Thiorhodovibrio winogradskyi: one gene and its partner. The protein of the gene in region 1 binds, or shares a complex with, the protein of each later gene. Links are inferred from orthologs where the notes say so. Each region holds a gene or a part of one and is shown on either strand. Other genes may lie near its edges.

What was found. Proteins that work in one complex are often made in the same cells at the same time.
Region 2: the proteins of rne (region 1) and eno are in contact, whole or in part, in a solved structure (PDB 2FYM), measured with the Escherichia coli proteins. The link is inferred for Thiorhodovibrio winogradskyi from one-to-one orthologs.

What each region holds. Positions count from the first base shown.
Region 1 is NZ_CP121472.1:2,012,001-2,020,418, reverse strand. The notes cover bases 2,002-5,527. They hold rne (ribonuclease E), read left to right. Parts: upstream 2,002-2,351; coding sequence 2,352-5,327; downstream 5,328-5,527. Other genes in these bases: Thiowin_RS09000 (sulfotransferase), read left to right, coding at 5,341-5,527. Also shown: Thiowin_RS09015 (HAD-IA family hydrolase), read right to left, coding at 1-561; Thiowin_RS09010 (RluA family pseudouridine synthase), read right to left, coding at 674-1,660; more of Thiowin_RS09000, read left to right, coding at 5,528-6,543; Thiowin_RS08995 (glycosyltransferase), read left to right, coding at 6,537-7,709; Thiowin_RS08990 (polysaccharide deacetylase family protein), read left to right, coding at 7,849-8,418. UniProt on the Escherichia coli protein: Endoribonuclease that plays a central role in RNA processing and decay. Required for the maturation of 5S and 16S rRNAs and the majority of tRNAs. Also involved in the degradation of most mRNAs.
Region 2 is NZ_CP121472.1:1,326,755-1,330,407, forward strand. What follows is about bases 1-2,967. They hold eno (phosphopyruvate hydratase), read left to right. Parts: upstream 1-828; coding sequence 829-2,106; downstream 2,107-2,967. Other genes in these bases: kdsA (3-deoxy-8-phosphooctulonate synthase), read left to right, coding at 1-664; ftsB (cell division protein FtsB), read left to right, coding at 2,137-2,478; ispD (2-C-methyl-D-erythritol 4-phosphate cytidylyltransferase), read left to right, coding at 2,478-2,967. Outside these bases: more of ispD, read left to right, coding at 2,968-3,275; ispF (2-C-methyl-D-erythritol 2,4-cyclodiphosphate synthase), read left to right, coding at 3,320-3,653. UniProt on the Escherichia coli protein: Catalyzes the reversible conversion of 2-phosphoglycerate (2-PG) into phosphoenolpyruvate (PEP). It is essential for the degradation of carbohydrates via glycolysis.

The sequences.
Region 1 (8,418 bases):
ACCATAGCTGACGGCGAGCGACGCCATGCCGGCATTGTTCGCCATCAGCAGATCGAATTCGGTATCGCCCACCATCAGGGCCGCCTCGGCGCGGGTGCCAAGCTCGTCGAGCAACTCAAACAGCATTTGCGGATTAGGCTTGGAAAGGGTCTCATCAGCGCAGCGGGTGGCGTGAAAATAGGGCACGAGCCCGGACTGCACCAGCGCCCGATCAAGCCCGCGGCGACTCTTGCCGGTCGCAACCGCGAGCAGCAGCCCCTGCTGGTGGAGCGCGCGCACCACCTCGGCGGCGCGATCAAACAATAGCGTTGGGGTGGGATCCTCGCCAAGAAAGCGGTTGCGATAAGCCTCTATCAGCCGGCTGATGAGTTCGGGGCGTGCCCGCGGACAGAGCGTCTGCATGGCCTCCTCAAGCCCAAGCCCGATCTGGTCACGCATCAACTCAGGCGCTGGCGGCTGGACATCCTGCTCGACAAAAGCCGCGGTCATGCAGTTGACAATGCGCGCGGCCGAATCCATCAGGGTGCCGTCCCAGTCGAAAATGATCAGTTCAACTTGCATGTGATGGGTTTGCGATTATGGGTGATGCAGTGAGTCATTGGCGGTCCTTTGGTCTTCTGCGTGAATCCATGGCCTGGCGGTCACCAGCGGCCAATCCCTCCACTTCCAAGGTTCAAACGCCCGCCTGGTGTCTCAGCCTCTGCAATACCTGCTGCAAATCCTCAGGCAACGGAGCGCGCACCACCAGGGGGTCCGCCTCTGGATGCGGGCGAAAGCCAAGTTCGGCGGCATGCAAGAATAAGCGATTCAGGCCCAGACTGCTCAGGCGCTGATTGTCCGTGGCATCGCCATATTTATCGTCACCGGCAACAGCTGCTCCAAGATGGGCCGCATGCACGCGGATTTGATGCGTCCGCCCGGTCTCCAGCCTGACATTCACCAGAGTACAGCCCGCGAACGCTTCCACCCGGAGAAATCCGGTCCACGCCGCCTTGCCCTCGGCATGATCGACCCGGACCACCCGTTCGCCACCGCGCAGCAGGTTCTTGCGCAGGGGTGCACGCACTTCGACCCGCTCACGCGGCAAGCCACCCACCAGCAAGGCCTGGTACTTTTTGCGTACCTGTCCCTCGCGCAATTGCCGATGCAGCCAGCGCAAGGTCGCGGTTTTTTTACTAATCAGCAAACAACCCGAGGTCTCGCGATCAAGCCGATGCACCAGTTCGAGCGACTGCGTCGGCCGCATGGCCCGCAGTGCTTCGATCAGTCCTAGACTCAACCCGCTACCGCCATGCACCGCGAGCCCGGCGGGTTTATCAATCAGAATCAGGCCCTCATCTTCATAGAGCACCGCATCCGACAGGCGTGCCTGCAATCCTGCCGTTGGCGCCGCCGCGGGCGCCGCCGGGTTGAGACGCAGCGGCGGCAAGCGCAGGGAGTCTCCCGCCTCGAGCCGGGTTGATGGCTTGACACGGCAACGGTTAACCCGCACTTCTCCGCTTCTTACTATGCGATAAATCAGGCTACGCGGCACACCTTTAAGGTGTGCGAGCAAAAAATTGTCGATGCGCTGCCCCTGGTGATCCGCCCCGATCTCAAGGTAGCGGACTCCGCCTGCGTCCTGGTTGACTGGACTTACTGGCGGCTCGACGGACGGCATCCGCCGGGGTTGCTTAGGTTTTTGGACGGGTTTCCGGATGGGTTTTTGTTTGCTCAATGGGTGTTTCGCTGCTATCTTGACTGATCGCTATCGAAGGATTGCGACCTGTTGGGGTCCATTCGCTGTGCCAGCCGATAAAAGTTTGCGGCACTGCTAACCTGACAGTTAATGTCGGAATTGGAGCTGGCATCCCGCCATTGTAGGCTGAAGGCCACTGTCGGATGCTCGTTATCTTCAGGGTTGCCCCTGAAGCTCGGCTCGTCCGACAGCGCGCGAGAAAACGACCGGTCAAGATCCCGTTGCGGTGAAACATCTGTTTCATTCTCCGGGTCGCCGAGATGCAGTGCTAACCAACTCGCCGCAATGACACCCGAACCAAGCAGGCTCGGGTGGTAGCAGAACAATCAGGCGCGACCCCACCGGGGGTGCGCAACCAGGATTGATCCGCGGGCTCTGGCGGAGCTTGCGGACCAAAGGATAACAACCTGCCGCGCGCAACAGTGTCGATGCATGGCCGGATCAGTGATGAGCGCGCGCGAGGCCACAAGCCGTCGCGCCGCCACCTTGCCCGGACACCATCGCCGCCAGGCCCCGCTCCCGCCCGGGGCCTGTACTGGCTTGCCACGAACAGACCCATCATGGGGTCTGTTCACAGCCGCCAGTGCGCGCTGTCCAAGAGATTTCACCAACAATGAAAAGAATGCTGATCAACGCAACTCAGCCCGAAGAGTTGCGCGTGGCCATCGTCGATGGTCAACAACTGTTCAACCTTGATATCGAGTCTCCCGGTCGCGAACAAAAAAAAGCCAATATCTACAAAGGAACCATCACCCGAGTAGAACCCAGCCTGGAGGCAGCCTTCGTTGACTACGGCAGCGAGCGCCACGGCTTCCTGCCGCTGAAAGAGATCGCTCGCGGCTATTTCGAGGGCGATCCGGCCAAGCCTGGCACCAAAAACAATATTCGCGGATTGATCCGCGAGGGCCAAGAGGTGGTGGTCCAGATCGACAAGGAAGAACGGGGCAACAAGGGCGCGGCCCTGACCACCTTTATCTCCCTTGCCGGGCGCTATCTGGTGCTGATGCCAAACAATCCGCGCGCCGGCGGCGTGTCGCGTCGCATTGAGGGCGCGGATCGCACCGAGCTGCGCGAGGCCCTGAGTCTGCTCGACATCCCCGAGGATACCGGGCTAATCGTGCGCACCGCTGGCGTGGGCAAGAACGCAGAGGAACTTCAGTGGGATCTCGACTACCTGACCCAGCTTTGGGACGCCATCAAGGCCTCCAGCGAGGAGCGCAAGGCGCCTTTCCTGATCTACCAGGAAAGCGATGTGATCATTCGCTCCATCCGCGATCATTTACGCGCGGACATTGGCGAGATCGTGGTGGATGATCCCAAAATGTACGAGAAGGCGCAGGCCTTCGTGCGCTCGGTCATGCCACACAACCTGAAGAAACTCAGGCTTTATCAGGACGAAGTCCCACTCTTCACCCGCTACCAGATCGAAAGCCAGATTGAATCCGCCTTCCAACGTGAAGTCCGCCTGCCCTCGGGCGGCTCGCTGGTCATCGACCACGGCGAGGCGCTGACCTCCATCGACATCAACTCGGCGCGCGCCACCAAGGGCGCGGACATTGAGGAAACCGCTCTCAACACCAACCTCGAAGCCGCCGACGAAATCGCCCGGCAACTGCGCCTGCGCGACCTGGGTGGGTTGTTCGTGATCGATTTTATCGACATGACGCCGGCCAAGAACCAACGCGAGGTTGAAAACCGCCTGCGCGACGCCCTCAAGCAAGACCGTGCCCGGGTGCAAACCTCGCGCATCTCGCGCTTTGGCCTGCTGGAGATGTCACGCCAGCGTCTGCGACCATCCCTTGGGGAATCGAGCCAGATTGTCTGCCCGCGCTGCAAGGGCCAGGGCACCATTCGCGGAGTCGAATCTCTCGCGCTCTCGGTGCTGCGCATCGTCGAGGAAGAGGCGATGAAGGACAGCACCGCGCGTATCCTCGCGCACCTGCCCATCCCGGTCGCGACCTATCTACTCAACGAGAAACGCCGCGCCGTTCTCACCATCGAAGACCGCCACCAGGTTGAGATTCTGCTGGTTCCCAACAAGAGCATCGAAACGCCCGAGTACCGCATTGAGCGCATTCGCAGCCAGGACGTGGTCAAATCCGGCAGCGACGATGCCGTCAGCTACGAACTCGCCGAGGATCTGACCGCCGAGGACAGCCATTCGCTAGCCACCACCAGCCGTCCCGCCGACGAGCCCGCCGTCAAGCAGCTCGCGCCCTCCATGCCGGCACCGCATCGCAGCGAGACGGCGCAAGCCGAACAGCGCCACCCGGGCGCCGCGGCCGCCGCCACCCATGAACGCAATGAGAATTTGCTCAAGCGTCTTTGGGTCACCTTCTTCTCGGCCGGTAACGACCAGACCACGCAATCTCAAGCGTCGGCATCCAAGCCCGCATCCGCGGCACCGCGCGAGGAACCCGCGCTCGCGAGCGAGAGCGCTGCGTCTCGTGGCCGTTCACCGCGCCGCGCACCGAACGGCCAGCGTCAAGATCGCCCAAGCAGCAGAGCACAGGCTGCCGCAACCACTGACATCCCAGCGGCCGTCACTGACGGCTCGTCCGACAGCAGCACTGACAGCCGACCAGGCACCGAACAGACGGGCGGCGAGTCAGCGCCAAGATCCGAGCGCTCGCGCTCCAGTCGCCGCGGCGGCCGCGGCCGCGGCAAAAGATCCGCCTCCAGCGAGGCCAACACCAATAGGCAGACGGAAGCAGGCGCAGCGCCCGAGGAACATCCCAGTGCGAATCCGGGCGTGGCGGACAGAGCCAACCACTGGAGTCCGGATCAAGGGTACGTCGGCGCACCGCGCGCGCCCGACATGGCCGCGGCGGATTCTGGCTCCCAGGGTGCTGAGGCGGACAGATCCGCCGATCAATCATCCCATGGCGATCAGAACGTCCCGCCCGACAGCGACAGCCAAGCAGGCGAGGGCGATGCGCCGCCGCGGCCGCGCTCCAGCCGCCGGCGCCGTGGCGGGCGTAACAGACGCAAGCCGAGTTCTCAGCCGGCCACGAACGGCGACGCCAAACCCGCGCAGGATGGCACAGCAGCGGCAGCGTCTGGCGCTCAGGGTACGGCGGAAACAGAAGACCCCAGAGCGGTTCCGGTGCAGGCAGAACCCCAGCCAACGGCGATTCATCAGCCGGCGCCATTCGCCGCCGAGCCGGCAATGAAAGACAGATTCCTGGAGCCATTCCCCACGAAGCCACCCTCCATGGAACGTCCCCCCATGGAAGCTTCCCGAGCGGAACCTCCACCGCTCACCAAGGCCGAGTCTCCGCCGCCCGCGTCAGAATCAAGACCACCGATGGACAACGAGTCCTCGCCTGCACAATCAGCCAGGCCTGGCACCTCGACCGAGCCATCGGCAACCGGATCCGAGCACCAGGAGCCCCGCGCTGGCGAAGCTGTTAGCAGCCCGGAACTGCTCCCAACTCAGACTCCAGTTCAGCAACCAGCTCCGTCAGCTCCGTCAGCTCCGTCAGCACAGACGCATCCTCAATCCGAGGCCCTGCCTCAGGAACGCTCGCCAGCCAAGGAGCCCGAGCGGCCATCCGCTGACAATCCGCCTGACAAGGAAACACCCTGAACATCTTCATTCGATGTTAAAGCTCTTTTTTCTCACAGCGAAGCGCTTCGCCAGCCTGGCTATCCAGAGCTTCGGCCGCCATCCGGCCATCGACGGGGGCTCGGCCTGGCTGCGACTGCGCCGCCGCCTGGTGATGATCGGGTTTCTCCCCTTTCTCGCGCTGGTACTCGCTATTCACTGGCTAGGCTTTCTGCTCGATGAGATCTTCTTTCGCGGCTACCGCAAGATACCCATCCGCGAACCTCTGTTCGTGCTGGGCGTACCGCGCAGCGGCACCACCAATCTGCATCGAGTTCTGGCGCGGGATGCGCAATTCACTACCTTCAGCACCTGGGAAAGCCTGTTCGCGCTCTCCGTGAGCGCACGCAAGTTCTGGCTTGGGCTGGCGCGACTCGACCGCTCCCTGGGCGGTTATCTGGCCCGCGCGCTGGGGTGGCTGGAACAACATGGCTTCGCCGCCATGGACGATGTTCACCCCATGACACTCAATGCACCAGAGGAAGATTATTTCGCCCTGCTACCGATTCTCTCCTGCTTTATCCTGGTCCTGCCCTTCCCCTTCCATGAGCGTCTGTGGGACATGGGTCAATTTGACCGCCGCATTCCAGTCGACGAACAGCAGGCGATACTCGCCTATTACCGCCGTTGCTTGCAGAAGCATCTCTACGTTCACGGGCCGGACAAGCGCCTGTTGTCCAAGAACGCGGCCTTCGCGCCCCTGGCCGGCGGACTCAGCCGCACCTTTACCGACGCCCGCTTTTTGATTTGTCTGCGCGAACCCGAGCGCACCCTGCCCTCGCAACTCAGCTCCATCGGGTCAGGTCTGGCATTCTTCGGCACGCCCGCGCGCAGTCCTTGGGTGCGGGATCAATTCATCGAGCAACTGCGGTTTTATTACCTGAACTTGGCGGCCCAATTGGGATCAACACCGCCCGAGCGCTGTGTCTGGGTGAGCATGAAAGCCCTGCGCGAGACGCTCGACAGCACCCTGTCCGACGCCTACCGGCAGCTGGGACTCCCGCTCTCGGATGGCTTCGCCGCCATCCTTGCGCAGGAATCAGAGGCCAGTCGGCACTACCGCAGCGGCCACAATTATGCACTCGCCCACTTTGGGCTGGATGCGGCCGAGCTTGCCCGCGCCTTTGCCGATGTCCGTGCCAACCCTCATTTGGCCGCTGTTCTCCCGCCGCCAGCAACAGACGCAGTCCCATGCTGAAATCCGACAGCGCATCCGGTCCCCTGCCATCATCAGCCGCGCAACCCCTGCGCGTGGCCATCCTCTCGGACGCCGCCCCCGAGCGCAATGGCGTCGGCGCCTATTATCGTGACCTGGCCGAGCACCTGCGCGGCGCCGGGGTGTTGGTGCGGATCATCTCCCCGCGCTATCGCAACGGACGTTGGTATGGCGGCTTCGCGGTTCCCCTGCCGGGTGACCGCACCCAGAAGTTCATGCTGCCCTCGCCGCTGATGATTCACCGGCGGCTCAAGCGCAGCAACCCCGATGCCATTGTCATCCCCACGCCCGGCCCTTACGGCATGCTCGGGCTGCTCTTTGCCAAGAGGCACAAGGCACGCATCATTGTTGGCTTCCATACCCACTTCGAGCGCCTCGCGGCCATGAATCAGGACTGGTCCGCGCGCGCGCCCGCCGCGCAGTGGTATCTCAACACTTGCAACCGCAAGCTATTTCGCGACAGCCAGTTGGTACTGGCCAATTCCCAAGAGATGGTCGAGATTGCCCGGCGCATCGGTGCCGAGCATGTCGGGCTCATGGGCACGTCCATTCCCAGACGTTTTATCGAGCAGCCACCCAAAGCCTTGCACGGTAGCCTCGAGCGGGTTCTCTTCGCCGGGCGCCTGGCACCAGAGAAAAACCTCGAAGCAGTCGTCCAGGCCGCCGCGGCGCTGCCGCGGATGCAATTTCTAGTGGCTGGCGAGGGTCCCATACGTCCCTGGCTGGAGAGCGAGGCACGGCGGCTTGAGAATATCAAGCTGCTCGGCTGGATCCATCGCCAGAGGATGCTGTCACTGATCGACAGCGTCGACGCCCTGGTTCTTCCATCCACGGTAGAGTCCTTTGGCACTATTGCATTGGAAGCCATGGCCAGGGCGCGGCTGGTCGTGGTCTCATCGCATTGCGGCATTCTGAGCTGGGATCAGCTCAACCGCGGCCTGTTTCAGATCGAACCACAGCAGACCCTGGCCGATGTCCTTGGGCAGATCGCCGAGATGGACCCGGCACAACGCAGCCACAAAGCCGAGATCGCCCGCACCGCCGCGACCGACATCAATGCTGATAATCTCAACCATTGGCTTGAGATTCTGCGCGACGGCCGTCTGACCGGGATCGACAAACTCCCTAAACCCAAAACACCTGTTTGATCTTCCGCGATCGCCAGACCATGCGCCTGATCATGAAACCTCGGTTTGACCTTTCCAGGGGCCCGACACCATGAGCCCCAGCCCTGCCCTCCCTTCGTCGCCACGGGGACCCTTAAGCCTAGTCTCCATGCATGATGTCATGCCGGAAACCTTGAGGGTGGTCGAGCGAGCGCTGGCAACCCTGTCCAGCCTGGGGGTCCAGCCGGTCACACTGCTAGTGGTTCCTGGTCGCGACTGGTCCGCGCCTGACCTGACCCGATTGCGGGCCATCGCCGCTCAGGGTCATGAACTGGCTGCCCACGGCTGGCGGCACCAAGCCGAGCGTATCGGCGGTCTTTATCACCGCCTGCATGCCCTGTTTCTTTCCCGTACCGTCGCCGAGCATCTGGCGCTGGATGCCGATGGGATACTGGCGTTACTAAAGCGCAGCCAGGATTGGTTTATTCAGCAGGGATTCGCGCCACCGACCCTCTATGTGCCACCGGCCTGGGCCATGGGCGCTATCTCGCGCGCACGCTTGAGTGACGAGGGGCCCTTTGCGCGCTATGAGGTCTTCGGCGGCATCTACGAGGCGACCACCCAGGAATGGCGCCCGACTCCAATGCTTGGGTACGAGGCCGACACACCCGGTCGCGTGTTGCCATTGCAGCTATGGAACGCGCTCAATCGCCAGCGGGCGCGCACCGCCGGGGTCATCCGCATTGGCATC
Region 2 (3,653 bases), 690 kb from region 1 along the record:
CGGGCTGGGCTTGGAAACCGGCCTGCGCATTCTTGAGCGGGTGCGCACCGAGGTGCGGGTGCCGGTGCTGACCGATGTGCATGAGGATACTCCCCTGGGCGAGGTCGCCGCTGTGGTGGATGTGCTGCAAACCCCGGCTTTTTTGTGTCGCCAGACCAATTTCATTCAGAGCGTGGCGGCCCAGGGTAAACCGATGAATATTAAGAAAGGCCAGTTCCTGGCGCCCTGGGATATGGCGCAGGTGGTGCGCAAGGCGCGCGATGCCGGCAATGACCAGATTTTGGTGTGTGAGCGTGGCGTGAGCTTTGGCTATAACAATCTGGTATCGGACATGCGCGCGCTGGCGGTGATGCGAGAGAGCGGCGCTCCGGTGGTGTTCGACGCGACCCACTCGGTGCAGTTGCCCGGTGGGCAGGGGCATGCCTCGGGTGGCCAGCGGGAGTTTGTGCCCGTGCTGGCGCGCGCCGCGGTCGCGGCCGGTGTGGCGGGCTTGTTCATGGAGACGCACCCCAACCCGGAGCAGGCCAAGAGCGACGGGCCCAATGCCTGGCCGCTGGGCAAGATGCGCCAACTGCTGGAGACCCTGGTGGGCATCGATCGGCTGGTCAAGGGAGGTGAGCTGGCTGAAACATCTTTGCTGGTAGCTGCCGCGGCTCGTTCATGAATGCAAGTGCGATTAGCTTATATCCATCACGCCGGATGCGGCGCTTAGCCTGTAGCTTGCATCAATGCGCCGCTCGCCTTGACCTCGGTTAATCGCTGTAAGACAACTTGGCGCTCGACCCCGTTTTTTGATTCCTTATCATTTAATCTTATGGAGTATTCATCATGTCTGAAATCGTCGAAGTCCGCGCTCGGGAGATTCTCGACTCGCGCGGCAATCCCACGGTCGAAGCGGACGTCATCACCGCCGATGGCGCCATTGGGCGCGCTGCCGTGCCTTCGGGTGCCTCGACCGGCTCGCGCGAGGCGCTGGAACTGCGCGATGGCGACAAAGCCCGCTATGGCGGAAAAGGGGTGCTGACGGCCTGCGCCAACATTGGTGGGGAGATTCGCGAGGCGGTGCTCGGCATGGAGGTGTCGGACCAGGCCGCCATTGATGAGCGCATGATCACCTTGGATGGCACCGATACCAAAGGCCGCCTTGGCGCCAATGCCATTTTGGGCGTGTCCATGGCCGCCGCCCATGCCGCCGCCCAGGAGAAAGCCCTGCCGCTGTATCAATATCTTGGTCATGGCAATTACCAATTGCCGGTACCCATGATGAACATCATCAACGGCGGCCAGCATGCCGATAATAGTGTCGATTTTCAGGAGTTCATGATTCTGCCGGTGGGCGCAGCGAGCATTCGCGAGGCGGTGCGCTATGGCGCCGAGGTGTTTCATGCCCTCAAGTCTGTTCTCAAGGGTCGCGGACTGGCGACCTCGGTCGGCGATGAAGGCGGTTTCGCCCCCGACCTGCCCTCGAACGAAGCGGCCATCGAGGTGATTCTGGAAGCCATCGGCAAGGCCGGTTTCAAAGCGGGGCAGGATATTTATCTTGGCATGGATGTGGCCGCGTCGGAATTCTATGAAAACGGCCGCTACAACCTCACGGGCGAGGGGCGCACGCTCGATGCCGCCGGCATGACCGATCTGTTGCTCGAGTGGTGCGCCAAGTATCCCATCATCAGCATCGAGGATGGCCTGGCCGAGGGTGACTGGGACGGCTGGAAGGATCATACCGAGCGCCTGGGTAACAAGGTGCAACTGGTGGGTGATGATCTCTATGTCACTAACACAAAAATTCTGCGGGAAGGCATCGACAAGGGCATCGCCAATTCCATTCTGATCAAGGTCAACCAGATCGGCACCCTGACCGAGACGCTCGCCGCGATCAAAATGGCGCATGACGCCGGCTATACCGCCGTGGTCTCCCACCGTTCGGGCGAAACCGAGGACACCACCATTGCCGATCTCGTCGTTGCCGCCGCCACCGGGCAAATCAAGACCGGCTCGCTGTCGCGTTCCGATCGTGTCGCCAAGTACAACCAGCTGATGCGCATTGAGGATCAGCTTGGCGAGGGAGCCGTCTATGCCGGACGCTCGGCCTTCCGCCATCTGTAATCCGACGCGAGTCGGACGCAGGCGCGCCCCATGACCGCCATGCGCTGGTTGGTGCTGGTTTTGCTCGCCTTGCTCGGGCTGCTGCAATACCGCTTGTGGGTAGGGGAGGGCAGCCTGGCGCAACTGCATACCCTTAAGGTGCAGACCGGCGAGCAGCAACTGGAGCTTGACCGTCTGCGTGCGCGCAATCAGGCATTGATCGCCGAAGTGGACAGCCTGAAAACCGGTTTGGCCGCCATTGAAGAGCGTGCCCGCTTCGATCTGGGCATGATCCAGGACGGTGAGTTGTTTTTGCAGGTGATCGAGAAATCAGCGACTGAGCGCGCCGGCGCCCATTCCCAGTCGGTCCCCGAACTGAACAGGGAGCCCTGATGGCGTCCGTGGTTCAAACCGCTGGAAAGCAGGCCGATGCAGCCGCCAAGGCTTGGGCGCTCATCCCGGCGGCCGGCGTTGGCCGGCGCTTTGGCGCCACCCGGCCCAAGCAGTATCTGGAGCTGGACGGGCGCCGGGTGATCGACCATGCGCTTGAGCGTTTTCTGCGGCACCCCGGTATTCATGGTTGTGTGGTGGTGCTGCACCCGGATGATCCCTACTGGCCGGAAGGTCCCCACGCCCATCATCCCGATGTGCTGCGCGCCGATGGCGGCGCGGAGCGCTGTCACTCGGTGCGCAATGGGCTGGACGCCTTGGCGGCCGTGGCCGATGAGCGGGACTGGGTGCTGGTGCATGATGCCGCCCGACCCTGCCTGAGGCGCGAGGACCTGGATCATTTGTTGGCGGCGCTGGTGAGCGAACCCGTGGGTGCGCTGCTCGCGGTGCCAGTGCACGACACCGTCAAGCGCGCGACCATCCAGGCCGTCGATGATGCCGCCGTGACCGGTGCTGGGGTGACCGCGGGCACGTCCGCCAATGCGCTGGTCGTCGCCGAGACAGTGCCACGAGCCGACCTGTGGCGCGCCTTCACGCCCCAGGCATTCAGGCTCGGGCAGCTGAGACAGGCGCTGGATTTTGCCCTTGCGCAGCATCACCTGGTGACTGACGATGCCAGCGCCATGGAACTCCTCGGACTGCGCCCGCGCCTGGTGGAAGGCCATGGTGACAATATCAAAATCACGCGCCCCGAGGACCTGGACCTGGCGCGCTTTTATCTTTCGCAACAGTCTCATTAGGCCCAACAGGCTGAACAAGACAAACAGGCACAACAGGAGTCGGCATGCTCATCGGGCAGGGAATTGACGTGCATCGCTTCGCATCGGGGCGGCGACTGGTGCTGGGCGGGGTCGAGATCGGACACGACTTCGGGCTCGAGGCCCATTCCGATGGTGATGTCGTGATTCATGCCCTGTGCGATGCCCTGCTCGGTGCGGGTGGTTTTGGCGACATCGGGCATCATTTTCCGGACAATGACCCGGCCTTCAAGGATATTGACAGCCGTGTGCTGCTGCGCCGGGTGATGCAAACCCTGGCAGCCCATCAATTGTCACTGGTCAATGCCGACCTAACCATTGTCGCCCAGGCGCCCAAGCTGGCCCCGCATATCGCGGCCA